3 regions of the Mesobacillus sp. S13 genome follow, and region 1 is predicted to be linked to each of the others. Evidence: riboswitches for the same ligand, from Rfam matches in the RefSeq annotation. Region 1 holds a riboswitch; each other region holds the start of a gene.
What was found. A riboswitch is a leader RNA that binds a small molecule or an ion and turns the genes downstream of it on or off. The one in region 1 is predicted to bind thiamine pyrophosphate.

Region 1 (9,854 bases):
AATTTGCAGGCCGACGGTATCCCGTATGTAGCGGATATTTTCCACCTGTCTTAATGCAGCACCAATCGTTTTATTCAAGTTAGCTGTTTCACAATTCACGAGACGATTAACTGAGTTTCTCATATCGCGGACAATCCGGATATCCTCAAATCGCAGCAGTGCATTATGGGCGCCAACGATGTTCAGAAACTCTGTGATTTTTTCTGCTTCCTTCAAATAGGTGATGAACCCTTTTTTGCGCTCAAGCGTTTTGCTGTTCAGGCCGAATGTATTCATCAGTTCACATAATGAGTCATTATGCTCCTGGTACATGGAGGCAATCTCCAAATGATAGGAAGATGTCTCCGGATTGTTCACAGAGCCTCCTGCGAGAAATGCGCCTCTTAAATAAGAACGCTTACAACATTTCTTTTTCACGAGTTCCGGCGAAATTTCGTGGATTATTTCAAAGCCTTCTCCTAAAATCTTTAAATCCTCCAGAATTTCCCTGGCTGATTCCTTAAGGCGGACAATATAAACATTATTCTTTTTCAGCCGCATTTTTTTACGCACCAGCAGCTCGACCTGAACCTGATAACTTTTTTTGATCAAGGTATAGATGCGTCTGGCAATCGCGGCATTTTCCGTCTGTATGTCTACGATGAGTTTGCGATTTGAGAAGGAAAGGGAACCATTCATCCGGATTAAAGCGGACAGTTCCGCGTCAGCGCAGCAGCCCTTCACGTCGATATTCGTGAGTTCCTTTTTTGTTTCCGAAGCGAACGACACCTTCTCACCCCCCTGGTTATATAGCGCCGGCTTAAGCACAGCAGCTGATTTTGTCTTTTTCTCTTAGGCGCCTGAAGAATACCAGTGCACCTACCCCAAAAGAGAGACAAACGCTTGCATCCTATATTTACGCGTTATATCTCTTTTTGGTTTCATCTATTATCATAGAATATAAAATTTCTGAAACTTTTTTTGTATCATGCCTGATGACATTGCCGTCGAGTTCTGCGATTTCATCCTGGACGACTTCAATTCCAAGTGCCGTCAGCCGGTCAAGGTCAAAATGGACAGGCTGTGCTAACTCCTCTTTATAGCGCAGCTCGACATCCGGCGGGATGGTCTCGCTGTTCACAAGAATCGTATCAATAAAAGCACAGTCCATATGGTCATAGATCGCCTTGATATGATCACTGGCGGCAAAATCATGCGTCTCACCTGCCTGTGTCATCAGATTGCAGATATACACCTTGCGCGCTGTCGCTTTGCACACTTCCTTGCCAAGCCTCTTTACGAGCAAGTTCGGCAGAATACTCGTATACAAACTGCCAGGACCGATCACAATCAAGTCAGCTTCCCTGATGGCCTGGAGCGTTTCAGGCAAAGGCTTTACGCCTTCCGGATTCAGGAAGACCCTTTTGATCCTTTTTCCAGAGTAAGGAATCTTGGACTCGCCCCTGACAATGCTGTCATCCTCCATCACTGCATTCAGCATGACACTCCTGTTTGCTGCCGGCAGTACTTTTCCGCGGACATTCAAAACCTTGCTCATTTCCTGAATCGCATGCACAAAGTTTCCGGTGATTGATGTCATCGCAGCAAGGATCAGGTTTCCGAGCGAGTGGCCAGACAATTCATTGGCTGTATTGAACCGATGCTGGAACATCTCTTCAATCAGCGGCTCCACATCTGATAGTGCTGCCAGGACATTCCGGATATCACCGGGCGGAGGAATATGCATATCCTCCCGCAATCGGCCGGAGCTGCCGCCATCATCTGCGACTGTGACAATCGCCGTAATATCGACAGGGTGCTTTTTCAATCCGCGCAGCAGGACAGGGAGTCCGGTTCCACCCCCGATGATGACGATTCTCGGCAAACCATCATTCATCATTTTAGAAGTCCCTGCCTTTTATCGATATCACGGTGAGTCACACGGGTATGATAGTCTTTTTCGAAAAACTTGGCGATATGTTCAGCCAATGCAACGGAACGATGCTGTCCGCCTGTGCAGCCAATGGCGATGATTAGTTGCGCCTTTCCTTCCCGCTTATAGTGTGGAAGCATGAAACTAAGCAGATCCGTCACTTTTTCCAGGAACTTGGACGTCTCATTCCATTTTAAAACATATGTCGACACGTCTTCATCAAGACCAGTTTTCGGACGCATATGCTCTATATAATGCGGATTCGGCAAAAAGCGGACGTCAAAAACCAGGTCGGCATCAATCGGTATTCCGTGCTTGAAACCAAAAGACATGACATTCACGGTGAAAATTGTCTTTTTATTCACGGAAAACTCTTCAAGAATTTTTTCGCGGAGATCCTTCGGCTTCATGCCCGTTGTTTTATAAATAAGCTGCGCCCTTCCCTTCAGCTCTTCCAAAAGCTCGCGCTCAAGCTGGATGCCTTCAAGCGGCAGTCCTGATGGAGCTAACGGATGTGAACGCCTTGTTTCTTTATAGCGGCGTACTAGTGTGGAATCCTCCGCATCAAGGAACAATACTTGCGGTGTCACCCATGAAGTTTCCGCCAAATCATCAAGCGCTTTGAATAAAGAGTCAAAAAATTCACGTCCTCGCAAATCCATGACAAGCGCCACTTTGTTCATTTTTGTGCCAGATTCCTTCATTAACTCCAGGAATTTCGGGAGCAATGTCGGCGGCAGATTGTCGACGCAGAAGAATCCTAGGTCTTCAAAACTCTGGATCGCGACGGTCTTACCTGCGCCAGACATACCTGTTATAATGACGAGCTGGGTATCAGTGCTTGAACCGGTACTCATTTCTCTTTCCCCCTGCAAATTATTATATGATCAGTTTGGATCGAGCCTGTAGTTGATCAGCTCAAAATCCGGTGTATAAGTAAAGGTGCCATAGATAATTCCTTGTCCATGGACCATGTATTCCAATATGTGATGGTCTCCCGCTGCCATTGGCAGGTCTTTGATGTCATCAAACCCATGCCATTCAAGGGTTCCTTCCTCACATTCATCCAGGTTGATTCCATCTGCCTCAGTAGCGTAAAACGTGAACATCATCCATTCCGATACGACTTGATCATCTTCCTTGATGACAAATGTAAAAATCCCTTTGATTTGAGGATTGCGAAGATAGATCCCTGTTTCTTCACGGAATTCCCTGACACACGAATCCTTCACGGTTTCTCCTGGTTCCATTTTTCCGCCTGGAGCCACCCACCAATTTCGGCGCGGCTTTTGCAGCAGTAAAATTTTTTCATCTTTTACTAAAACACAATTCGTCACTCGCTGCATCCAATCCACCTCTTTATATGTGCGTGCAATAGGCACGTTAACGTTTTCATGATCCAAGCTGTTTCAGAGTCCAAACAACATCCAAAATCAGCTTTTACGAAAAAACAATCATGTAAGATAGCCGAACTTTTATTCTTTCCATTATACTATTTTTAGTTTTTCGCCACAATGAATACAAAGATGATATTTTTGTTAAAGAATGATGAGGAACATTGAATAAGAATTTTAGCATGGATATGGTGTTATAATCCTTTGAAAAAGCCTGTTTCACTTTTTTGCAAAAAAAAGAGCACAGGATAACCTGTGCCGTCAAAGGATTATATTTTTAAAAGGGGGTCAATTTCTATTCCTATAATACCCCATGATTGTTTCACTACTGTTACAGTAGAATTAATAAATAATTACGTTTTGTTAATTTATGCCGAGACATGCTGTTTTTACCATAAGCTTGAAAAAAACCCGCTGATGTGATCCAGCGGGCTTGGCGTCTATATTATGCGTTTGCTTTCAATTCTTCAACCAATTCTTCTACATAGTGCTGTGCGTTTTGCGCCGCGATACTGCCATCGCCTGTAGCTGTAACGATCTGGCGTAGCGTTTTTTCACGGATGTCGCCAGCTGCGAAGATGCCAGGCACTTTCGTTTCCATACGCTCGTTCGTTTCGATATAGCCATTGCTGTTCGTGATGCCGAGGCTTTCGAACGGCTTTGTCAAAGGAACCATTCCGATGTAGATGAATACGCCATCTGCCACGAATTCCTGCTCAGCGCCGTCCTGTGTTGAAACAAGGGTCACGCTGCCGACCTTGCCATCTTTATCGTTGATCTGCTTGACTGTATGATTCCAAATAAAATCAATTTTGTCATTGGCAAATGCACGGTCCTGAAGGATTTTTTGGGCACGAAGCTCGTCACGGCGGTGAACGATTGTCACTTTTGAAGCGAAGCGAGTCAAGTACACGCCTTCTTCTACCGCTGAGTCTCCGCCGCCGACCACAACAAGTTCTTTATTTTTGAAAAATGCGCCATCACAAACCGCACAGTAAGATACACCGCGGCCGCCTAACTCCTGCTCGCCAGGAACGCCAAGCTTTTTGTACTCCGCTCCTGCAGAGATGATGATGGAGCGCGCTTTGTATTCCTTGTTGCCAGCCTTGATTGTTTTATATTCTTTGCCGTCGATGACTTCTTTTACATCGCCGTAAGCATATTCCGCACCGAACTTTTTCGCGTGGTCGAACATTTTAGTCGATAGCTCAGGTCCAAGAATGTGGTCAAATCCCGGGTAGTTTTCCACTTCTTCTGTATTGGCCATTTGTCCGCCTGGCACCCCGCGCTCTAGCATCAATGTAGACAAGTTCGCACGTGATGTATAAACAGCTGCCGTCATCCCAGCTGGTCCAGCTCCGATGATAATGACGTCATAAATTTTCTCTTCTGACATGGTGTACAACTCCTTTGAATATCATAATCCGTTAAATTTCGGTTTCATACCATAATTAGTATTTCCTGCCTAAACATATCCTATAAAACAACTGTATCATAGTCCAAAAATATGCTTAAGTTCACGGAATTGACATACACTTATTCTTATACCCTTTAATGTATACAAAATTCATAAATCCCGTCTTATTGCTAAATAGTACAAACTTCAACCCAAAAATCCAACGAATCATCCCTTCTTGTTATGCAAGAGCTTATTTGTGAATTTTGATGCCAGCTTCAATATTGACAATTTTGTGAAGGATGATATGATAATTTACAGAAAATAAGATTAATAATAGAATTGTTTTACCGCTAGGGGAGCCTTTCGTTAAGGCTGAGATTAAAGTGAAACTTTAAGACCCTTTGAACCTGATCTGGATCATACCAGCGTAGGGAAGTGGAGTATCTGGAGCATCATGCTTTTATCTTGCTGCCAATACAGCCACTTTCTGCCTGCAGAAAGTGGCTTTTTTATTGGAAAAAACAGCATTCTTCACCATAAGGATGTTGAAAAATTACTTATCAGGAGGTTGTTATGTCTACTTTTACACAGTTGATCCGTCAAGAAGCAAGGGAAATTTGGGAAGCAAACTTGGACCATCCATTCGTGCAAGGAATCGCAAAGGGAACTTTACCGCTTGAAAACTTCCGTTATTATGTCTTGCAGGATTCTTATTACCTTTCACATTTTGCGCGCATCCAGGCCATTGCCGCCTCAAGAGCCGAGGAATTATCAACTACAGCAAAAATGGCGGCCCATGCGCAGGGTACATACCAGGCTGAGCTTGGCTTGCATGAACAATTCATAGGTCAGCTCGGTGTCACTAAGGAAGAACTTGAAAACTTCAGACCAGCGCCTACAGCCTATGCGTATACCTCCCATCTTTACCGTGTAGCTGCTTCCGGCAGCCTTGGGGAAATCATTGCCGCCATCCTTCCCTGCTACTGGATTTATTACGAAATTGGAGAACAGCTGAAGCATGCATCGCCTGCAACTCCTATTTACCAGGAATGGATCGCTGCGTATGGAAGCGATTGGTTCAGCGAGCTTGTAAACGAGCAGCTCACCCTCCTTGATGCCATTGCCGAAAGTGCTTCCGATAAAGAAAGAGAAAGAATGAAGCAGCATTTTATCTACAGCAGCCATTACGAGCTTAGGTTCTGGGAAATGGCCTGGACACTTGAAGGCTGGTCGGTAAACAACGAAAAAACAATCGTCCAGTAAGCTGGAGATCAGAAGGGGAGATGAAAAATGTCAAAAGGATTAAAACTGACAGATATTTTAGTTACTGTCGTGATTTCAATTGCGTTCGGGATTATCTATAAAATTTGGGGGCCACTGTACTACGCGCTCAAGCCGCTAGGGCTCCATCTAGATCAATTCATCTATGGAATGTGGTTCATCGCTGCAATAGTCGCTTTTCTGGTTATCCGAAAACCTGGCGTTGCTCTTCTTGCCGAGGTAGCCGCTTCATCCGGGGAATTCCTGATGGGTTCTGAATTTGGACTTGAGGTATTGATCTACGGCTTTGTCCAGGGATTGTTTGCGGAGTTGGTTTTGATGGCTTTTGGCTATAAACGTTCTGGAGTGATTGTTGTCAGCCTTGCCAGTATTGCAGCATGCGCAGGCTCATTGATGATGGACTTTTACAAAGGGTATATCGAAGACCTGGCCGCGTGGAACCTCGCATTATTAATTGCCATGAGGACTGCAGGGTCCATTCTGTTCTCCGGCCTGCTGGCACTGGGGATTGCAAAAGCGCTGGAGCGGACAGGAGTTGCAAATATCCTTAGACCAGCTTCTCAAGATGACTTCGATTCATTGAACCAATAAACAGGGGTGATTGGATGCCAATAATATCTTCATTTAAGAAGCTGAGATTGAAGTTTCCTGGCACGAAAGACCTTCTCTTCAAGGACCTATCCATATCATTTGAAAAAGGAGAAAAAGTGCTCCTGCTTGGTCCTTCAGGATGTGGCAAGTCGACTCTGTTACAGGCACTTTCGGGGCTGATCCCAAATTCCGTTGATGTGCCGATTAAATTCGAAAGCAGTATTCATCCTGAATCCTGGGGGTTTGTCTTCCAGGATCCAGACACCCAGTTTTGTATGCCATATGCGGATGAGGAAATTGCTTTTGTATTGGAAAACATGAATGTTCCCAGAAAACAAATGCCCAAAAGGATTGACGAACTTTTGTCGCTTGTAGGTCTTGATCTTAAGGACCACCATTCCAGGATCAATACCTTTTCCGGGGGTATGAAACAGCGGTTGGCCATTGCATCTGTTCTTGCCCTTGATCCAGAGGTCCTGTTCTTTGACGAGCCTACCGCGATGCTCGATCCAGAAGGGACAAAGATGATCTGGGAAACGGTAAAAACCATATCCACTGATAAGACAGTGATCATCGTAGAGCATAAGATTGAACACGTTATCGACTTTATTGACCGGATCATTGTGTTTGATGCAGCAGGAACCATTATTGCCGATGGCAACCCCGAGTCCGTTTTTATTTCCTGCAGAAATGAATTCCTTAAAAATGGAATCTGGTTCCCGGGAGTATGGGATCAGTACAGAGCACCTTCATCCATTTCAAGCAAGCCAGATTTCCAACTTAAGAAGGAAGTATTTTTAAAAAACTTTATAAGTTTCCGGCATAAAGAAACCAAAATCAAGATCAAGCATGCTGAAGCGAAGTCTGGCGACTGGATTGCGGTAGCTGGCAAAAACGGAGCCGGCAAAAGTACATTGCTTTTGTCGCTCATCCAACTGCTGAAAACGGACGGGACCTATCAAGTAAACGGACGGAATATTCGGCGGAATAAGGACATTTCGAGCGAGGCTGGTTTTGTTTTTCAAAATCCTGAACTTCAATTCGTTGCGAATACAGTTTTTGAGGAGCTCGCGTTAACTTTCCGGCAAAAACATGATGAACAAGAAACCATTGAGAAAAAGGTTACCGAGCTGTTGATGCTGTTCAATCTCTCAGACCAAAAAATTCTTCATCCGTACCAGTTATCGATGGGTCAAAAGCGCCGCCTTAGCGTTGCGACAGCTCTTGCCCAGAATCCTGCCATCCTTCTTCTTGATGAACCGACTTTTGGCCAGGATTCAAAAAATACATTTGCCCTGCTTGAACTTTTAGAAAGTTACCGAAAAAGCGGGCACATCATTATCATGGCCACCCATGATAAGCACATAATCGAGCACTTTGCCACAAAGGTATGGGATGTCATTGACGGTGAAGTGATGGTTAATAACAAAAAGATAGAAGAAGAAATGGCAATTTCAGCGGAGGCCAGCCATGCATATTCAATTTGACAATAAAGTGACCTGGCTTCATAAAATCAACCCCAGCGTGAAACTATTGGGAGTCGCATGCCTGTTTTTTGCTGTCCTGTTCATCCATAACCTGAACGTGATGATCCTCTTCACTTTGGGACCTGCACTATTGTTTCTCTTTTTTACAGGTCATCCTTTTAAGCGGATTCTGCTTTTCTCTATTCCATTTCTGCTGATTTTCCTATCGACTTCTTCGTCGATGATCTTGTTCGGGAAGGGAGAATTGACCCTATTTAAATGGGGCTTGATCCATATCACACAGGAAAGTCTTTTTAGGGGAATACACCTGGGTTTCAGGGCACTCGTCTATGCGATGCTTGGACTCACCTTCGCGCTGACGACCAGTCCGGTCCTGCTGTTCTACTCCTTGATGCAGCAGCTGAAGCTGAACCCAAAATATGCATACAGCTTCATGGCAGGCATCCGGTTGATCCCAATCATGATTGAAGAGGTAGCCACCATCAGATATGCAAGGACGGTCAGAGGAATCCAGAATACCTATACGGTTGGAGGAATTTTATCATCCATCAAAGGCTATTCCATTCCCCTGCTTTCCCAAAGCATACGCCGCGCATACAGAATCGCGGTGGCAATGGAATCAAAACGGTTCACACAAAGCAGAAAGCGCACCTATTACTATGAAATAGGCTTTTCCAGGTACGACCTGCTTTTCATAGCTTACTTCGCCATAATTCTGTCGCTTGTCTTTTACATTTCCGGACATTATCCGCTTTTCCCTGCAGTCGATGTCCGGTCATTATGACACCATGATAAGTTTCCCGTCATGCTGCTTTAATTACTAAAAAAACAAGCCAGCCTCCGAATGCTGCAGGTTCCATGAACACCAATGCTGGCCTTGAGAAAGGTGAATAATGAAAAAACAACTGCATGTCATATCAGACGGAAAGCTCACATTAAAAGCATTTGCCGACATTGCCGGGAAAATCAACCCATTCATTGACAGATTTCATTTGCGTGAAAAAAAGCTCACTGCAAAGGAAATCGCCGCGGGAGTCGAAATGCTTCTTAATAAAGGAATACCTTCCGAAAAAATCGTTGTCAATGATCGAGCCGATGTCGCCTGGTCATATAACACCTGCGTCCAGCTCGCCTATCATAGCCTTCCAATCGCCCTTGTCAAACAACAATTCCCGGGAATCAGGGCTGGCTGTTCCGTTCATTCATACAGTGATGCCCTTGAGGCAGTAAGAGAAGGTGCAGACTTTCTTCTTTATGGCCATATTTTTGAGACTCAGTCAAAAGAGGGCCTGCCGGGGAAAGGCCTTCACGAACTGACAGCGATAAAAGAAATTGTGGATATTCCCGTTATTGTCATTGGCGGCATTAAGCCTAGAAACGTCGAGTCGGCAATATCGGCCGGGGCAGACGGAGCAGCTGTGATGTCAGGAATCCTTCAATCCAATGATCCCGTTCATGCCGCTTGGTGCTATTCACAAAAAATCAAGCAAGGAGGTACTCTGCATGAAAAAGACTTATGATGCCATCATAATTGGCGGCGGCATCAATGGCAGTTCGATTGCCTATCAATTATCAAAACGAGGACGAAGTGTCGCCGTCATAGAAAAAGGACGGCTGGCTGGCAAAGCATCCGGCGCAGCAGCCGGGATTTTGGGAGCTCAAACAGAGCTTACCGATGATGGGCCCTTATTCCAATTCGCCAGAAAAAGCCGAGCCATGTTCCCTGTATTGGCAAGAGAGCTTGAAGAGCTTTCGGGTGTCCATGTCGGCTTACAGAATAAAGGCATGTA
Region 2 (9,854 bases), 1.7 Mb from region 1:
ACTAATAATAAAAGAAGAATCGCAAATGCATTAACGACATGCTTCATGAATTTACCCAGGAATTTTCCTGCAAGTTCAGGAAGGTGTGCGCCTCGGTTACGGATTGAAATCATACCTGTAAGGTAATCGTGGACAGCACCAGCGAAGATAGCGCCAAGAACGATCCAAAGGAAAGCAACCGGTCCGTAAAGTGCTCCCATGATCGGCCCGAAAATAGGTCCAACACCAGCGATATTAAGAAGCTGGATCAAAGAGTTCTTTGCTGTGGACATTGGCACATAGTCAACGTCATCCTTATGTGTATAAGCCGGAGTGTTACGACCTTCGTTCACTCCAAAAACCTTTTCAACAAACTTTCCATACGTAAAATAACCAACAATTAAAAGTGCAATACCAGCTAGAAAGGTATACATATGAAACCTCCTCAAAAGAAAATTGTATGCGTTTTCATTAAGTATAATAGAGAAGGTGGAATTGTGGCTGTTTTGTGAACAAGATGCAGGAAAATGAGCCTGAAGTGCAAAATATGTCGATTGAAATGCAAAAAAGCACCCTTAAGATGCTTTAATGAGTACTTATAATTCCAGCTGAGTCCTCAGTGACTTTACATAATTCCGGCTGACTGACAGCATTTCCTCCCTGCCTTCAATTTCCAGTTGATAGGCGCCATTGAACCATGGTGTAAGGCGGGTGACATAATCCAGATTCACAATATAGCTTTTATGAATCCGGAAAAAGGAGTATGCTGTAAGCCGGGCTTCCAGATCTTTTAAAGGAATCCTTGTTTCGTATTCCTTTGTTTTCGTGATGATTTTTGAGTATTTTTCTTCTCTCGATATGTAGAGGATATCCTTCGGATCCAGATAAAAAATCTCGCCATCCCCTTCAACGGCAAGCTTGCCAGTCTGCTTGGCAGACTCTTGTTCAGCTGGCATCAGAAAATGTTTCTCAATCCTAAGGATCGTTTCTTTCAGCTGATTCTCGTCATACGGTTTAAGCAAGTAATCGACAGCTTCATATCTGAAAGCCTCGGCAGCAAATTGCGGATAGGCCGTTGCAAACACAATCAGCGGCGTTTTTTTGAATTCCATCAACGCTTTCGCCGCTTCCATTCCATTCATTTTTGGCATTTCAACATCCAGGAAGACGACATCAGGATAAAACTGCAAAGCTTTCATGACTGCAGCTTCACCTGACTCCGCTTCTCCAACAACCTGGATGGAGGGGAAGGATTGCAATAAATGCTTCAGTTCATCCCGGCTGTATAATTCATCATCAACGATCAGAGTACGTATCATCTTATCCATCAATCATTCCTCCGCTTGTGGAATCGTAAAGGAAACCTTCGTGCCTTTTCCAGGCTCACTATCAATCCGCAATGAGGCATCTTCCCCAAAGTTCATCGTAAGTCTTCTATTTACATTAAAAAGCGCGATTCCGCTTCCTGTTTCAGAATCTATTATTTGTTTGCCTAGCAGATTAATCCGTTCCTGGTTCATTCCCTGCCCATTATCGTTCACTGTTACAATCGTGCTTTTAATCCCTTTACGAATGGCTATATGAATTTGGCAGTCATGATCCATATCCTTAATTCCATGTTTTACGGCATTTTCTACTATTGGCTGCAGCGTCAGCGGCGGGATTTTTACAGGCAAAGCGTCCTCCTCTATATCGTAGGTAACCCGCAGCTTTTCTACAAACCGCGTCTCTTCAATGGATAGATAGGCTTTCACGTGAGCCAATTCCTGCTCAAGAGTCGTCATTGACACGGTAGTTGCATTTAAATTTTGTCTCAGGAAATGAGATAGAGAGACAAGAAGCATCCGTGCTTTTGCCGGATCAATCCTGATCAGTGAGGTGATGACATTCATTGTATTGAATAAAAAATGAGGACTGATCTGAGCCTGAAGGGCCTTAACCTCAGCTTCCTTTGCAAGCTGATAGGCCTTATCGGCTTCAGCGATTTCGAGCTGGTTGCTGAGCAGATTGCTGAGCCCGGATATCAGTTCAATGACGACATCGGTAATTTCCTTTTCCGATTTAAAATAAAACTTCAGCGTGCCTATATTTTCCTCGCGCAGTTTCAATGGAGCAATCACTGCTGCGCCAAGCGGACAGCTTTGCTCGCGGCAGTGGATCGTTTCATCATTGGCGACGACCAGTTTTCCGCTTTTCAGCACATCCCTTGTAATCTGGGTCTGGATAGGGCTTGTTGAGCGGTGATGGTCATCAGCAAGACCAATATGGGCAAGGATTTCATATTGGTTGGTGATTGCCACCGCGCTAGTCTGTACTTCGTTGTGTAAAATCTGGCATACTGCCTGCGCTGAATCCTGATTGATGCCCTTGCGCAAGTAGGCGAGTGTCTGGTCGGCAATCCTCAGCGTTTTTTGCGCTAGCATCGCTCCAGTCTTTTCCTCCTCGGAAACCACATTCTTGATTACCATTAAAAATAGAGCAGACCCCAGCCCATTTGCGATGATCATCGGAACACCGATTATTTCAACGAGAGTTTGAGCTTGTACATAAGGCTTGGCAATCAATAGGATAATCAGCATTTGAACACTTTCGGCAATCGCCCCGACCAGGAAGGCGGTTCTTAGGTTGATATTATTTTTCTTCTTCTGAAAACGGCCCGCGATGATTCCAGCCACGATTGCCGCAAGTCCGCACGCAAGAGCAGTGAATCCGCCGAGCGTGAACCGATGCAGACCCGCAATAAGGCCGGCACCAATACCAACCTTGTAGCCGCCAAGCATCCCGGCAATTACAATCCCGATGACACGGGAATTAGCAATGGCTTCATCCGAAGCCAAATCAGCTGCCCAGGGGTTGAACTGGAGATTATCCGTTGAAAAACTCATCCCGGAATATGTACCAATAATCCCGAAAAAACCAAAGAATAGAATGGCAAAATATTGCTGGCGCCGGTTCAGGGAATCATGGTAAATCAATCCCCTGAAGAAACGGAACCTCGTTAAAATGAAAGCAATCGTCACGATGATGCCAAGCCGCTCCAGCATCGTAATGAGTAATTCGAACATAATATTGCTCCTCAGGAAGTGTTTGCACTTATTTTAAATGAATGATCATGAAAAACAAAGACACATTGTCTGAGTTTTATATGAAAATAAGCCTGGCATGTTGCTGCCAGGCTTTGGAATCCCCATTTCGCTTCTACCAATAGGGTGGAAGAAAGTGAATTATAGCGAAGAACTTATTTTTATAGCGAGTTTTTGATTTTTATAGCGACTTTCTGATTATTATAGCGACTTTTTTATTAATATAGCGAACTGGAAATTCAAGCTTGTTTTTTCCAGTTCGCCACCTCTATAAAGTTCTACTTTATATTAATATTCCCGCTAGATACATCAGCATTGATTTCGAATTTGCCGCTTCCGTGTTTGCCGCGCAGGCGGTTGTCAGATTGTTCTTTGTTCTGAAGCGGAAAATCGCTTGATATGTTCCCGCTGCTTACTTTTCCATTCAATGTAAAGCCTGCATCTTCAGGCAGATCCAATCCGATATAGCCGGAGCTGACGTCCAGGCTGACATCATCCAACAACTGGTCCATCTGGATTTCCAGCTTGCCAGATGAAACATCAGCATCAACCTTGCCAGAATAGTTTTTGACATTAACGCTTCCGGAGCTGACATCAAATGAACCGGATTGAGCCTCGATCGAGTTCATTTCAACCTCGCCTGATGAGCTCTGGTTTACCAATGTTTCAACATCGAAATTCTCCAATGTGGCCCTTCCCGAACCGATATTGAGTGAAAGATCTCTTAGCTTCATAGGGTTGTCGGCAGATTCACCTTTAAAAACAATCTTCCCTGAACCGAGCTCGATGTCCATATCCTTTTCATAATCTTCAGGGATATAAACTGTCATAGTCGTCTTATCCATCTCAAACCAGTTGAACCAGAAAAAGCCTTTCCGTTTAACAGAAACCTTTATTTCATCACCGTGTTCCTGAACTTTGACCGTTCCTTCCCCTTCCAACTCGGCGCGGACATCATCGCGGTCCTCTGGCACAATCACCGTCTCGACGCTTGATACATCAATACTGATTTTATCCGTATCATTGGTTACCTTCACAGCATCTTCCGCTTGTGCAAAGTTCAATCCGCTCCCATCGAACAAATAATTCCATCCAATATAGGCCCCGGTAATCACCAGGAAAATAACTAAAATCCGTTTCATTTATAAAAACTCCTCTCAAGTTTCCTTCTATATCCAGAATAAGGGGATTCGCTCTGAACCCCAATGCACCTCCGATTTAAATCTCGATAGGACCTGAGGCGTATTTTAGAATAGGCCGCTTCTCTTTTCGAGAAGACTTCAGAAAAAATTAGATTAAGAAAGCCAAATGAGCATGAACAAAGAAGCCGGATTCCGTACTGCTTGGGAATCTGACTTCTGGTTGATTTAAGGTTAGGACTTTGCTTCAAAAAGTTTAGCTATTTCTACAATGGTTTCGACTGATTTCATCATGTTATCAACAGAGATATATTCGAACCTTCCATGGAAGTTTTCTCCGCCTGTAAAAATATTCGGTGTTGGCAGTCCCATATAGCTTAGCTGTGAACCGTCTGTACCGCCGCGGATCGGTTTGACGATCGGTTTGATGCCGAGGTTTTCCATTGCTTCATAGGCGATATCGACAATTTCCTTCACCGGTTCGATTTTATCCTTCATATTGTAATACTGGTCACTCATTTCAAGATCAATGCGGGTCTCGCCATAAGTCAGTCTCAATTCATTGGTGATCTTCTGCATCAAGTCCTTGCGTGCCTGGAAGCTGTCACCGTCAAAATCTCGGATGATATAGTGAAGCGTTGTTTCCTCGACATCACCGTTGATCGAGCTAAGATGGAAAAAGCCTTCATATCCCTCGGTGTGTTCCGGTGCTTCTTCTGCAGGAATCTTGCTGTTGAAATCCATGGCGATTTTGGCTGAGTTCACCATTTTTCCTTTTGCTGTTCCCGGGTGGACGTTCTTGCCTTTAAAAGTCACCTTCGCGCTTGCTGCGTTAAAGCTTTCATACTCCAGCTCGCCAAGCGGTCCGCCATCGATAGTATAAGCGAACTTCGCATTGAAAGCTTCAACATCGAACTTATGAGGGCCTCTGCCAATTTCCTCATCTGGTGTGAATGCAACACGAATCTTACCATGCTTGATTTCCGGATGCTGAATCAAATAAGCCATCGCTGTCATGATTTCGGCGATTCCAGCTTTATTGTCAGCTCCAAGCAGCGTCGTTCCGTCAGTGGTGATCAGGGTATGTCCTTTATACTGAGGCAGCTCCGGAAAATCAGCAGGAGACAGGATGATATTCTGTTCCATGTTCAGGACAATCTGATTGCCATCGAAGTTTTCAACAATCTGTGGATTTACATTTTTGCCGGTAAAATCAGTTGCTGTATCAACATGAGCGAGGAAACCGATCGTTGGCACATTTTTATCCGTATTGGCAGGAAGGGTGGCCATCACATAACCATGGTCGTCAATACTGACTTCCTCCATGCCGATTGTTTTCAACTCTTCGACCAGCATATTGGCAAGCGTTAGCTGTCCTGCTGTCGATGGGGTGGTTTCACTGCTTTCATCCGATTGAGTATCCACTTTTACATATGAGGTAAATCTTTCGATAATCTCGTTTTTCATTTCCTGTCATCTCCTATTTACTATGTATATTTTCATATTAGCACAGATCGACTGGAACACCATTTTAAAAAGAATGAAAATTCCATTTTTTGTGAGTATAATATATAGAAAAGGAGGCTGGGAAAGATGGGTTACGTGTTTACGGCTATTGTGCTGTTTGTGGTGTTTTATTCGATTTTTAAAATGATACGGTCAGGGAAAATGCCAAGCAATAACTACACCCCATTTGACGACCTCACGGAAGGGAAAAAGAAAGAGGATTGATCCTGTTTATGTGAAAGAGTCAATCACAATCAAAAATATCTCAAGCTTCTCTGAAAAATCAATCAGACTGGAAAAATGGCTGAATATGTACTTTTCACTTTACATATATAAGAGTTAAGGCTAGGATAAAGACAAATGAATATCGATGTACTACTAGGGGTGCCCTGCTGCGGGCTGAGAGGAAGACGCTAAGTCTTTTAACCCTTCGGACCTGATCTGGGTAATACCAGCGTAGGAAAGTAGTGTGAGAGAAGTTTTCTTACTTTGCTTTTAAGCCAGGTCCATTTATGGATCTGGCTTTTTATTTTGAGATAAGAAAGTATATTTTCTACTTCGAGAATTGTCCAGCTCCAGCGCCTAGCCCCTCGAGTCGCTTCGGTCCGCCCAATGAAGTCAAAGAACGACTTCACCGGTCGCCCCTCCAGCGCTTGTCGGGGCTGACCAAGGCGCTTGCGTGTTATTTCAAGGAGGGATCAGGATGGAAAAAAGAGAGATTGCTGGCTTGCTAGAAAAAGTCAGGAGTGAGAATCCGCTTGTACATAATATCACCAATGTTGTGGTCACCAATTTTACGGCTAATGGACTGCTGGCGTTAGGCGCATCTCCCGTGATGGCCTATGCACACGAGGAAGTTGCCGATATGGCAGGCATGGCGGGGAGCCTTGTACTGAACATCGGAACATTGCGCCCGGAAGTTGTAGAGTCGATGCTGCTTGCAGGGAGTGCCGCAAATAAACATGGAGTACCAGTCATTCTTGACCCAGTGGGCGCGGGGGCGACTGCTTATCGGACCGAAACAGCAAGAAGGCTGATGCAAGAATTAAAGATTTCGATTATCAGGGGAAATGCTGCGGAAATAGCGAATGTTGCCGGTGAAACCTGGAGCATACGAGGTGTTGATGCCGGAGAATCAGATAGGGATGTAATCGAACTGGCTGAATCAGCTGCTCAAAAATTGAACACGATTGTGGCTTTGACAGGGAAAGAAGATGTTATTACAGATGGGAAATCAACGTTTGTCGTCCACAATGGACACCCCATCCTTACGAAGGTGACAGGCACTGGATGTCTGCTGACATCAGTTATTGGGGCATTCACAGCAGTGGAAAAGGATTTTCTCAAAGCAGCAACTGCTGCACTGGTCATATATGGAGTAGCAGCCGAGGCTGCCGCTGATAAAAGCGCCATGCTTGGACCGGGAAGATTTCAAGTGGAGCTCCTGAATCAGCTGTACCTTTTGGATGCTGAGGAAATTTACAATAAGTGTTCTTTTGATAAAAGGAGGTAAATGAAGATGAACAAAGCATTGACAATCGCAGGATCGGACAGCGGAGGAGGAGCCGGAATCCAGGCAGACCTGAAAACGTTCCAGGAGCTGGGTGTATACGGAATGTCCGCATTGACAGCAGTAACAGCGCAAAACACTCTTGGTGTGCAGGGAGTTTTTCCAATGACCGCAGAGGCTGTGGCGAAACAAATCCAATCGGTTGGAGAGGACATTGGGACAGATGCCATAAAGACAGGGATGCTTTTTAACGCGGAAATCATTGAAGCGGTCGCTGGAAAAATAAAGGAGTTCCGCTGGGAAAGGGTCGTGATCGATCCAGTCATGATCGCAAAAGGTGGAGCTTCACTGCTTCAGCAGCAGGCTGTTTCAGCTCTGAAAAAACATTTGCTTCCACTCTGTCTCATCATCACTCCGAATATTCCTGAAGCTGAAGTTTTAACAGGCATGTCAATTAACAGCATGGATGAGAAAAAAGAAGCCGCAAAACGAATCCATGAGCTTGGCGCGAAAAATGTGGTGATAAAAGGCGGACATGATGAGGAGGCGGTTCAATCTGTTGATGTCCTGTTCGACGGCAGGGATTTCACCTTTTTTTCCTCTCCAAGAATCAGTACGAAAAACACCCATGGTACGGGTTGTACTTTTTCCGCTGCGATTACGGCACAGCTGGCGAAAGGGGCTTCGGTTCAAGAAGGAGTTTCTGTGGCAAAGGAGTTCATCCAGGCTGCCATCGCCAACCCGCTGCCTATCGGGAATGGACATGGACCTACCAACCATTGGGCCTACAATATGCAAATGGAAAGTGGGGTCAGCTCATGACAAGAATCAGTCCTGAACAAATGAGAAGCATGCTGAAGCTTTATTTTATTGCTGGCAGCACGAATTGTTTTAAGGATCCTGTTAAAGTGCTTGAAGAAGCGATTCGCGGGGGCATCACGATTTTTCAGTACCGTGAAAAAGGAGAAGGCTGTCTAGAGAAAATTGAAAAGCTGGAGCTGGGCAAGAAATTACAAAGACTCTGCCAGGGCAATGGCATTCCCTTCATTGTGAACGATGATATTGAACTTGCCCTCGAGCTTGATGCGGATGGTGTTCATATCGGCCAGGAGGATGAGGACACTGCTCAGGTCCGCAGAAAAATTGGAAATAAGATACTTGGAGTTTCTGTACACAATCTGGAGGAAGCTGAAAAAGCAAAGCTTGCAGGTGCGGATTATTTTGGGGTTGGGCCGATTTTTCCAACTGCAACAAAGAAGGATACAAGAGCAGTGCAGGGAACAGTATTTCTAGAGCAGCTAAAAAACTTTGGCGTACCGATTGTCGGGATCGGCGGTATCAACGCGGACAATTCAGGGGCCGTAATGGCTGCCGGTGCGGATGGAGTATCAGTGATCACAGCGATCAGCCAAGCTGAAGATGTCAAAGAAGCAGCAGTCAGACTTAAGGAAAAAGTACTACGGAGGTAGAAAATGAGACAGACACAAAAGCTTACCCTCACCGCCATGTTGATGGCGATAGGTACATTGACCAGCCATATGTTATTCATCCCGCTCGGAATCGTCAAGATATTCCCGGTGCAGCATTTTATCAATGTTTTGTCAGCCGTGCTGCTTGGACCTTATTACGCTGTTGCCCAGGCATTTGGCATCTCTTTACTAAGGAATATGATGGGCACAGGTTCAGTTTTCGCTTTTCCTGGCAGCATGATCGGTGCTCTTCTGGCTGCCTATTTGTATAAAAAGACAAAGAAAATGGAGTTTGCTTTTGCGGGAGAAGTAGTCGGCACCGGTATTATTGGAGCGATTGCCAGCTATCCGATTGCTACATTGTTCCTTGGTAAAGAAGCAGCTTTATTTGGAATGGTACCGGTATTCTTTGCCAGCTCGCTTGCAGGTGCGGCAATTGGCTTCGCTCTTCTGAAAGTTTTCATGAAAAATGCAGCAGGAAGATTGGAGATGACCAACAGGATGTAGTCTGGAAATGATTTCATCCTGTAGCCTTTAGCTGGAAAACGGAGAACTCCTGCTATATGATTATAAATAGATTCATATATACCAGCTGAAAAGGGTGACAATTCTTGAGCACAGAGAACAAGCTTGGATTGGTAGTGGACGTTGAGACAACTGGACTGGGTCCGGATTCGGATGAAATCATAGAATTAGCGCTTAAGCTGTTTTCTTTTCATGAAGAGACAGGGAAAATTATTGATATAGTAGATGAAGATTCATATTTGAGGGAGCCACTGTCGACAACGGCACAGAGAAACTATGACAGGGCGTACCGAATTCATGGAATCCATTATGATATGGTCCGCGGAAAAACATTTTACGATGAGAAGATTATGGATTTCTTCAATCGCACCGATGCGATTTTTGCGCATAATGCTTCCTTTGACAGAAGCTTTTTATTCAGGATGTATCCGGAAGTCAATGAGATGAAGTGGTATTGCACGATGAAGAATGTCCAATGGAAGAATCATGGCTTCCCTAATAGCAAGCTGCTCACTTTATTGCAGGCGCATAATATTTCAAAATTCCAGACACACAGAGCGATGGATGATATTACATATTTGACGGAACTCTTGAAACAGCAAAATCCGAACGGTGATTATTATTTAAAAGAAGTGCTGGAATA
Region 3 (9,854 bases), 1.9 Mb from region 1:
AGACAAAATCTCTTGCTTGGGACGTAATTTTGTCCGAATACGGTGACACTTCAGACAAAACCTTATGCTTGGGACGTGATTTTGTCCGAACATGGTGGGACTTCAGTCAAAATCTCTTGCTTGGGACGTAATTTTGTCCGAATACGGTGACACTTCAGACAAAACCTTATGCTTGTGACTTGATTTTGTCCGAACACGGTGGCACTTCAGACAAAACCTTATGCTTATGACATGATTTTGTCCGAACACGGTGGCACTTCAGACAAAACCTTATGCTTATGACATGATTTTGTCCGAACATGGTGGCACTTCAGACAAAATCTCTTGCTTGGGACGTAATTTTGTCCGAACATGGTGGCACTTTAGACAAAATCTCATACTTATAAAAGGCATATTGACCGAATACCAAGCTCTCTACCTCTAATATCCACCCATTTATGAGGAGTACCAAATCGATTCGGAAATTTTTAGGATGAGTTAGTTCTTTTTTAAAAGTGGGTATTAAACTATAAGAAGTATTAATATTGGAGGTTGATCTATATGGCTGGAATAAAAAACATTGTACTTGCTTACGATGATTCTGATGGAGGCAAGAAGGCCTTGCAATTGGCAAAGGAATTTACGGCTAATAAAGAGGGCGTCAAATTGTATGTTGGACATGTTTTTGAAGAAAAGGTGAAAAGCGAAGTGGTGGAAACGAATGAGCGTCCTATTGAGCATCTGCCAATCAACAATTTTCCTGCTGATGGAATCCAGGTTCCACCGCTGGCTATGGAGCAGGGTGCACTTGAAAAAACAGAGCATTCTATCATTACCCACAGCTCTGAAAAAGCCTTCAATAACGCAAAGGCGGAACTGGATGCACTCAATATCGACACTGAATACTCCATCCTGGAAGGAAGTCCTTCCGAGAGTATTGTGGATTACGCCAATAGTGTAAATGCTGATTTGATTATCATTGGGCAGTCCGGCAATGAAGGAATCAAGCGTAAGCTTCTTGGCGGAGCAAGTCAAAAAATTGCCAATAACGCTCATTGCCATGTGCTTATCGCGAAATAAAAAAAAGCAGCCCGCCGGCTGCTTTTTCCATTCTATCCTCTTGAATTACTCGTTCAACGCTTCAGCTGCGATTTCTTCTAACCGCTCCAATGTTTCCTTTTCTTCGAAGCTGCTGAAAATCCGGAAATCATCGTGATCCAGAATCCTGTAATGCTGGCTGAGGATGTTTTGCTGCATGACGAATCCGCCAATCCTTGTTACTTCTCGCCACCAGACTTTGCCGCCCAATGTTTTCTCTTTTCGATAATCTGTGCCTTCATGGGCAATCGTTTCAAGGACTTCGAGTGGTTCATTTCCGAACAAAAACTGGATGGTCTCTGTTTCCCTGAAAAGGGCAGCTATGGCCACGACTGTCGACCAGCCAGCCTGAGCCCTGCCTTTTTCAATCTGGACTAACGTCTTTTTGGAAATTCCAATGATATCAGCCATTTTATCTTGTGTATATCCAACTTCGGCCCGAAGTACCCTCACTTTTTCGGATACCCTGCTTATGATTTCATCCCTTGTCATCCGCATCATTCCTTTGAATTGCTTTTAGTGTAATTTTACACCAAATAAGTTTGAATTAAAAATATTTTTTATTTTCGGCTATGTAAATATAAAAGCAGCTACTTTATTTTAAGAAGCAAAAAGGAATGCAGTAACGAATCTGCACTCCTTTTAATTTATTTGGCCTGTCTTTCCTCACTGACGCTGCAGTTGCTTGAGCAGGAGCTTTTGATGGAGCAGGCAGCGCATTTCCCTTCCTTGGCTTTCTTGATGAATCGGTAGAAGGCCCAGCCGGCATATCCGAATATGGCTCCGCCTATTAAGATGTTTGCGATCATGAATCCTTCCTCCTTCCCTGCTTAGCTTAATCCAAAGAGCATGCCGCCTTGATAAATGGTCAGAGACAACAGATAGGCGATAACCAGGGCATAAAAGATTGAAAAAGCGGTCCAGCGTTTCGAACCGGTTTCCTTGTAAATCGTTGCAGTAGTTGCCAAACAAGGAATGTACAGCAGGATAAAGACCATGAAGCTGTATGCGGCTAAGGGTGTGTAATGAGCAGCAAGCAAACCTTGCAGACTTGCCTCATCAGGGACGAAGTAAATGATGTTCATCGTTGAAATGATTGATTCTTTTGCAAGAAACCCGGTGAATAAGGATGCACTCGCCTGCCATGTCCCAAAGCCAATAGGAGCGAACATCGGTGCGAAAATGCCTCCAAGCAGCGCTAGATAGCTGTCATCCATGCTGACATTCACGCCTTCCGGACCTGCGTAAGCAAGCATCCAGATTAGGACAGATCCGGCAAAAATGAAGGTTCCTGCCTTCTTCACGAATCCCTTTCCCTTATCCCATGTGCTTCTCCAAAGTGCTCTCGCCTGCGGAAGCCTGTAAGGAGGGAGTTCGATGACGAATACAGACGTTTCACCTTTCAAAAGTGTCTCCGAGAATACCTTTGCCAGAATAAGCGCGATCACTACTCCCAATACATACAAACTTAAAACCACAGCTGCTTTATGTTCCAGGAAGAACGCCCCGACAAACAAAGCGTAAACTGGGAGCCTTGCAGAACAGGACATAAGCGGTGTCAACAGAATGGTCATCAGCCTTTCCTTTGGCGTTTCGATGGTCCTTGCTGCCATGATTCCAGGTACATTACAGCCAAATCCGATCATCATCGGAATGAAGGCCTTACCGTTCAAGCCAACCGATTCCATTAAGCGGTCCATGACCAGCGCGACACGGGCCATGTAACCTGAATCTTCCAGCAAGGAGATGAAAAAGAACAATATGAAGATTTGCGGTACGAAGACGAGGACTCCCCCTACCCCAGCTACGATCCCATCAAGAACCAGGTCTTTGATGAATGATGAAGCACCGGCTGCAGACAGTGCTGCTGTAATCCCAGTTGTTACTGGTCCGGACAGAAGTGAATCCAATGCGTCAGACAGCGGGAAGCCAAGCCAGTCAAAGGTAAGCATGAACATCACGTACATCAAAATAAGGAAAATCGGGATGCCAAGAAATTTATTCGTGACGATCATGTCAACCTTCTCGGTCAATGGAACCTTTTTATTATCCGTTCTGGTTGTTGCTGCAGATACTATTTTATCGATTGCTTCACTGCGCTTCCGGTGAATTATCTCGTCAAGTGCTTGTTTGCTGCCCGTATTTTGCTGTTCGGCTATAGAAACATGGTGAATCAATGTGTCAATCTCATTCTGTGGCAAAATTGTTGCCAGATAGCTTTTCACATATGGATTTCCTTCAAACAACTGAAGTGCAAGCCAGCGAACCGGGTGTTGTGTTTTTCCGGCCAGTTTGTTCTCAAGCTCCAGGATACCCGCTTCAATCGCTTTACCATAATAGATGAAATTTGCTTTCCCACTGCCTGCGGCCTCGCCAGTCACTATCTGTGCAAGGTCATTACACCCTTTACCTGTCCTTGCAACCACAGGAGCTACTGCTACACCCAATGATTCAGACAGTTTATGAGGATCAATTTGAATACCCCTGCTTTTTGCAACATCCAGCATATTCAAGCCAATTATGACTGGTGCACCGTATTCCAATAGCTGCATAGTAAGATGAAGATTTCGCCTTAACTGCGAAGCGTCCAGGATATTCAGAAGTTTTTCAAATGGCTCATTCAAGAAAAAGTTCGTTACGACACCTTCATCTTTTGAAAGTGGATTGAGTGTATATACTCCAGGAAGGTCAATAAGCTGATCCTTGCCATTTTTAAGGAGACCGACTTTCTTTTCGACCGTTACCCCGCTCCAGTTTCCTACATATTCATAGGAACCTGTTAAGTTATTAAACAATGAAGTTTTTCCTGTGTTTGGGTTTCCAATAAGCGCAATGTTCATCATACTCGCTCCACTTCAATCCTTAGCGCTTCCTTTCGGCGAATGCCGATGCACTGCCCGCAGGATTCAACCATGACAGGTCCTCCAAAAGGCAGGATGCATTTCACGCACACTTCAGATCCTTCCGCTATTCCCAAATCAAGCAACCTTCTTCTGACAAATTTATCAGCACTAGCTATATTCATGATCCGGCCTTTTTCACCAGTCTTTAATTTTCCCAGCATAGCCATCACCTTTTTTTAGTTTGTTAGTTTTTATACTCTCTTTAGCTTTCATATTTTCTAAATGAGAATGATTATCTTTATTTAACCAATTCAAAGCAACTTCCACTGTGACATTCGTCACTATATAGTAGGGTTTACTCTATATTTCAGGCAAACTCCATACAATTGACAATATTTTTATTGTGAATGATTTCCCACTTCTCAAATACCCATGCATGTATGTATACACATAAAAAAAGAAGAGCTGTTCAGCTCCCCTTTTCTCTTACATTTTATTGCTTACAGGTGCAGACTTAACCATCCTCGATGGTGCATATCCGATGACAAGTATAATGATGATGGCACTTAGTATCATACTAGGAATCATATATGTGCCATTATAGATAATTGAATATAACCACGCTGGCTGTCCTTCTGGCGCCCAAACTCCAAAGAAGATCCAGCCGGAAAAGAAATGAGCAATAAAGCGGAGCAGGCTTCCAATGAAGGTACCAGCAATGATAAAGCCAATCCATTTCTTCTTATCGGCATTTTGGATGCTATCCTTAATCTGTCTGGCGAAAATCCCGGCAATCCCAAGTACGGTGAAAGCCACCAAATAATCAATGAATCCCTGTACAGGGTGGTAAATTTGTGAGAAGCCAAGAATGAATTGCAATAGGCCTAACAACAGCCCGGTTATTGCCCCGCCCTTTATTCCCCAACGGAACGCCATCAGGAATACAGGCACCATCGCAATCGATACAGAACCGCCCTGTGGCCAGATTCTTGAAAATAAGAACCCGGAAAATAAATCCAGCAAATAAGCCAGTGCGGAAAATACGGCAATTTCCACTAAAAAGAGAGTTTGTTTTTGTTTCATATTTTGTTCCTCCTTCTTTTCAGAATGAGGTCCGTTTCTAACACGCCTTTTCTGCTTCAGAAACAAAAAAAGCAATCCGGGGACCGATATAGGATTCCCAAGATTGCTTTCCTATCGCATCCACATTCCTTCGCTAGCATTAACTAACAGGTTCAAAGGGTAAGAACTCGGCCGCTCACTCTCAGCTGCACTTGGCAGCTCCCCTTGTGGTTATTATTTAGTTTCTACACTATGAATATACTACTTTAAATAAATTATCACAAGTCCTAGGATAAACTTTTCGGTCGATGTCGAACAGATTTGACAAATCTCATCCAGTATTGCTAAAAACATCGGTCTTTTGTCACATTTTTAGCTATTCGACTCAATTCTGCGGATGTTCTTAATATTCGACAAAGGGTTTTTAAGGTTTTCCTCGAATCTTTAATACCGAAATGAAAAACTGGGGGACTTAATGAAATGCTGCCAATTACGGATAACCGATTGCTTAGCTTCCTGACTAGTGAAAGAGAAAATCTAATAGCCGACTGGACTGTTAAAATAATCGTTTCAGAAGATGATCCATATAAAGAAAAAATAAGCAAAAACGCTGAGAGAATGTATGAAGTAATTCTCTCGGTTTTTTCTAAAACAAGTGAAGAATTGGAAGAGCATATTCAAGAGCTTGCTTTTATGGTAGGTGAAGAACGAGTACGCGCTGACATTAACATTGGCGATTTTGTCTTCAATGTCAATGCCGGACGCTCCGTTGTATACACACATCTCCATAAATTGAATATGGAATGGACTGAAATGCAAGAGGCCATCAATCGGATCAATTACTGTTTTGATACCTTTTTGTATTACGCCGTATCTTATTATAATGAGCAGAAAAACAAAATCATTGAGGAAAAGAACCAATTCATCGATTCAACACATAAAGACAGATTGACGCTTCTCGGCCAAATGACTTCTAGCTTCATACATGAATTCCGCAATCCGTTGACTTCCATCCAGGGCTTCATCCAGCTCTTGAGATCTGAACATCAAGATATGAAGTATCTTGATATCATTTCAAGCGAGCTTGAACAACTGAACTTCCGGATTTCACAATTCTTGCTGCTATCAAAAAAAGAGCTGATTGGAAAAGAAAAAACTGTCTTCTCATTGAATAAGATGATTGAGGAAGTTTTAAACTTTCTTTATCCCAGCATCCTTGACACGAAAGTCCGGATCATCAAGGAAGTAGCCGAAGATATGGAATTGTACGGCTATGCGGATGAAATCAGGCAGGTTCTCATCAATATCATCTTTAATGCGATTGATGTACTGAGCCAGTACCGTGATGATCCGCAAATCGAAATCAAAGGATTTTTCGTGAATGATACCCATATAAAAATTGAGATTTCAAATAATGGTCCAGTCATTCCTGACCAATTGTTAAAAACGATTTTTGAACCATTCGTTACAACCAAAACACTTGGTACCGGACTTGGACTTTTCGTATGCCGGGAAATCATCGAAAAGCATAAAGGCATACTCGCCTGTTCATCAGAACCTGAAAAAACGTCATTCATCATGCTTCTGCCTCTAACAAGAATCGAAATCTAATCTAGTACTAGAACAAGGAGACCCCGCCAGGAAATGGCGGGGTCTATTCTTTCTTAATCGGAATATTCAAGTGAGCGGTCACCTGCTGCATGTTTCACTTTGCTAGTCTCGTGGCTTAACGCATGCTTTTTCTCAGATTCAGAGACGATGAGAGCACATGCTGCATCACCTGTAATATTGACAGCTGTGCGAGCCATATCAAGCAAACGGTCGATACCGAGTATCAGGCCAATCCCTTCAACTGGCAGCCCCACAGATTGGAGAACCATTGCCAGCATGATCAATCCAACACCTGGAACTCCTGCGGTACCTATACTCGCAAGCACGGCAGTAAGGACTACTGTCAAAAGTTCGGCCATTGTGAGGTCAGCTCCATAAACCTGTGCAATGAATACAGTTGCTACCCCCTGCATGATTGCTGTGCCGTCCATGTTGATCGTTGCTCCAAGAGGCTGCACGAAGCTGCTGACCGATTCAGGGACACGGAGATTTTTCTGTGCTGTTTCCATAGATACCGGCAGTGTCGCATTACTGCTCGATGTACTGAAGGCAACACCCATTGCCGGAGAGAATTGCTTAAAAAACCAGAAAGGATTTTTCTTTCCAATGAGATAAACACTTGAACCATAGGTGATGAGCGCATGCACGACAAGAGCGAGAACAACGACAATCATATATACACCCATCGCCTTGATGGCATCGATCCCTTGGCTTCCGATTGCTGTCGCAATCAACCCAAACGTTCCGTACGGAGCAAACTTCATGACAAGGCCTACCAGATACATCATGATCTCATTTCCTTGTTCAATCAGATTCAGTATTCCTTTCGTCTTTTCACCTAGTGCCGTTAACGCAATCCCGATGAATAGAGCAAACACGATAACTTGCAGCATATTGCCAGTTGTCAGTGCTTCAAACGGGTTAGCTGGAATAAGATTTAAAAAGGTTTCACTTACCGGCGGAGCCTCTTCAGCCTTGAATTCAGCTCCACTCGTATCAAAATTGCCCATCAAGCCTGGTTTGATTAAATAGGCCAGAGTAAGACCAATGGATATGGCTATGGCTGTTGTCGTCAAAAAGAAGCTTACAGTCTTAAAACCTATCCTGCCAAGTTTCTTGGGATCGCCTAACCCGGCCGTACCGAGAATAATTGAAAATAGGACAATCGGTACGACAAGCATACTGATTAAATTGATGAATATCTTGCCTAGAGGGGTGAATAAGAATTTATCTAAAACAGTGAATAATTCGGGTGAAAAAATGTTGAGGATCAGCCCTGTCATCGCGCCAAGTCCTAGGCCAATTAAAATCTTAGTCGTTAGTTTCATATGGTTCCTCCCAAAAAAGTGTAAAAAAAGAATGTAAAGCTTTATTCCCTCTTTCATTCTAATTAAACGCGAGGAAGTCGATTGGGTAATACTTCCATCAACTTAAAGCATAAGGAGGTTCCTATGTTAACTTTAAAGGTTGATCGTGAACTGGAGCTGCGAATATTAGAGCCGCAAGAAGCCGGTGAGTTGTTCTGGCTAGTGGATTCAAACCGCCGCTATTTGCGGAAATGGCTTCCCTGGATTGACGGAATCCAATCTCCCGGCCAATTTTTTTCAGTGATACAAATGTGGCAGAAAAATCATCAAGAAGGGAGCAGCAGTCATTTTGGAATTCGATACAGGGGAATCCTTGCAGGGAGTATCAGCCTCCATGCTATTGACTGGAACAACTCGCAGGCAAGCATTGGCTATTATCTATCGGATAAACTGCAAGGAAGGGGCATTACGGTCAGAACGGTGACATCGGTAATAAACCATGCATTTTATGAGTTGGGACTTAATCGCATTGAAATTCGATGCGGCAAGGACAATCACAAAAGCAAGGCAATTCCGAGGAAGCTTGGCTTTATCGAGGAGGGTGTCATCCGTGATGGAGAATACTTAAATGGCACCTTTCATGATCTAATCGTTTACGGTCTCCTTTCAAGAGAATGGCATAGAAGAAATGCCTTACATCCATGATCATTGCTGGCACACAAATCACAGGATCGGCAGATGTATGGTAAATGTGGTTCCTTCAGGACTTGATGTCACATTGATTTTGCCATTATGTTCTTCTATGATTTTATGGCAAATCATCAATCCCAGTCCGTTCCCATTCGCTTTGGTCGTAAAAAACGGCTTGCCGATCTTTTCCAAATCCTCTGAAGGGATTCCTTTGCCAGAATCTGAGATTGATATGGACATCAGGTGATTTTCCTTTGAAATAGCGATCGTAATTTCACCTGGCAGATCCATTGCATCAATTGCGTTCATCAGCATATTGATCAAAACTTGCTTGATTTTATTTCCATCACAAAGAAGCCTTCCGTCTTCCAACGTGGATTGCTTGGTTATTTCGACGCACTTTTTTGCTGCCTCGGCCATTAAAAGAGTAATGGCGTGATCAACCAAGTCATTCATATCAAAGGACTTAAAATCAGACTTATGCGGCTTTGCCATAATCATAAGCTCTTTTGAAACAGCCTCCATCCGCTTTATTTCCTCTTCCATGATCGCTAAATAATTATGATTTAATTCTTTGCCGGACTTCATAAGCTGGATAAAGCCTTTTAGGCTTGTCAAAGGATTCTTGATTTCGTGGGCAATACCTGCGGCAAGCTGTCCGACAACGTTTAATTTCTCATACTCCAGAATAAAATGCTCTGCCTTGATTTTAGCAGAAACATCACTTGTAACTGAAATTAGTTCGAACGGTTCATTTGTATCGGGATGTCTTACGACCGATATCCGTGAGTTCACCCATATGTATACTCCATCTTTTCGCTTAATGCGGTATGTCAGGCTGCAAACTTCCTCGGATTGGGGCATGGCAGTACTCAAAATTCTTTTATAATCTTCTGCATGGACAAATAAAGTGTACAGCCTTCCAACTAATTCAGATGGCTCATAACCAAGCATGGATCGAACAGAGGGCGAAACATATGTAATAAGTCCATCCGGAGTTCTTTTACATATAAAATCCATGGATGTTTCTACCCAAATTCTTTCATCTGCCTTTTCGACCTTATGCAACTTCCTTTCCAAACTGGATAAAAGAATACTCATAAACAGCCTCCCTTTTATGAAATTTTACTGAATATTTAAATTAATTTCAAATAAAAATTGTAAAATTAGTCATAAAAAGGTTCATATTTCCATTGGGAAAATTTTGATTAAGGAATGAAGGTCAATTTGTTAAAATCAGAATTTTCTAATATAATTAAACATA

Region 2: linked by a shared signal. The riboswitch ahead of thiM (hydroxyethylthiazole kinase) and the one ahead of tenA (thiaminase II) in region 1 are both predicted to bind thiamine pyrophosphate.
Region 3: linked by a shared signal. The riboswitch ahead of thiT (energy-coupled thiamine transporter ThiT) and the one ahead of tenA (thiaminase II) in region 1 are both predicted to bind thiamine pyrophosphate.

What each region holds. Positions count from the first base shown of each region.
Region 1 is NZ_CP084622.1:4,150,383-4,160,236, forward strand. Features, by position in the region: gene whiA (DNA-binding protein WhiA) at 1-768, opposite strand, end outside; gene LGO15_RS21320 (gluconeogenesis factor YvcK family protein) at 896-1,879, opposite strand; gene rapZ (RNase adapter RapZ) at 1,876-2,769, opposite strand; gene LGO15_RS21330 (NUDIX hydrolase) at 2,800-3,258, opposite strand; gene trxB (thioredoxin-disulfide reductase) at 3,752-4,702, opposite strand; TPP riboswitch at 5,048-5,156, shown strand; gene tenA (thiaminase II) at 5,279-5,968, shown strand; gene LGO15_RS21345 (ECF transporter S component) at 5,996-6,577, shown strand; gene LGO15_RS21350 (ABC transporter ATP-binding protein) at 6,592-8,064, shown strand; gene LGO15_RS21355 (energy-coupling factor transporter transmembrane component T family protein) at 8,048-8,848, shown strand; gene LGO15_RS21360 (thiamine phosphate synthase) at 8,958-9,584, shown strand; gene thiO (glycine oxidase ThiO) at 9,568-9,854, shown strand, end outside.
Region 2 is NZ_CP084622.1:1,006,259-1,016,112, forward strand. Features, by position in the region: gene LGO15_RS05105 (carbon starvation CstA family protein) at 1-413, opposite strand, end outside; gene LGO15_RS05110 (LytR/AlgR family response regulator transcription factor) at 576-1,307, opposite strand; gene LGO15_RS05115 (sensor histidine kinase) at 1,311-3,044, opposite strand; gene LGO15_RS05120 (LiaG family protein) at 3,341-4,204, opposite strand; gene pepT (peptidase T) at 4,436-5,668, opposite strand; gene LGO15_RS05130 (DUF3951 domain-containing protein) at 5,795-5,932, shown strand; TPP riboswitch at 6,078-6,187, shown strand; gene thiM (hydroxyethylthiazole kinase) at 6,411-7,220, shown strand; gene thiD (bifunctional hydroxymethylpyrimidine kinase/phosphomethylpyrimidine kinase) at 7,221-8,039, shown strand; gene thiE (thiamine phosphate synthase) at 8,036-8,686, shown strand; gene thiW (energy coupling factor transporter S component ThiW) at 8,690-9,193, shown strand; gene LGO15_RS05155 (exonuclease domain-containing protein) at 9,298-9,854, shown strand, end outside.
Region 3 is NZ_CP084622.1:1,213,843-1,223,696, reverse strand. Features, by position in the region: gene LGO15_RS06185 (universal stress protein) at 541-1,059, shown strand; gene LGO15_RS06180 (helix-turn-helix transcriptional regulator) at 1,105-1,569, opposite strand; gene LGO15_RS06175 (FeoB-associated Cys-rich membrane protein) at 1,725-1,886, opposite strand; gene feoB (ferrous iron transport protein B) at 1,908-3,920, opposite strand; gene LGO15_RS06165 (FeoA family protein) at 3,917-4,141, opposite strand; gene thiT (energy-coupled thiamine transporter ThiT) at 4,407-5,003, opposite strand; TPP riboswitch at 5,112-5,218, opposite strand; gene LGO15_RS06155 (histidine kinase N-terminal domain-containing protein) at 5,463-6,593, shown strand; gene LGO15_RS06150 (dicarboxylate/amino acid:cation symporter) at 6,647-7,921, opposite strand; gene LGO15_RS06145 (GNAT family N-acetyltransferase) at 8,045-8,605, shown strand; gene LGO15_RS06140 (ATP-binding protein) at 8,624-9,691, opposite strand.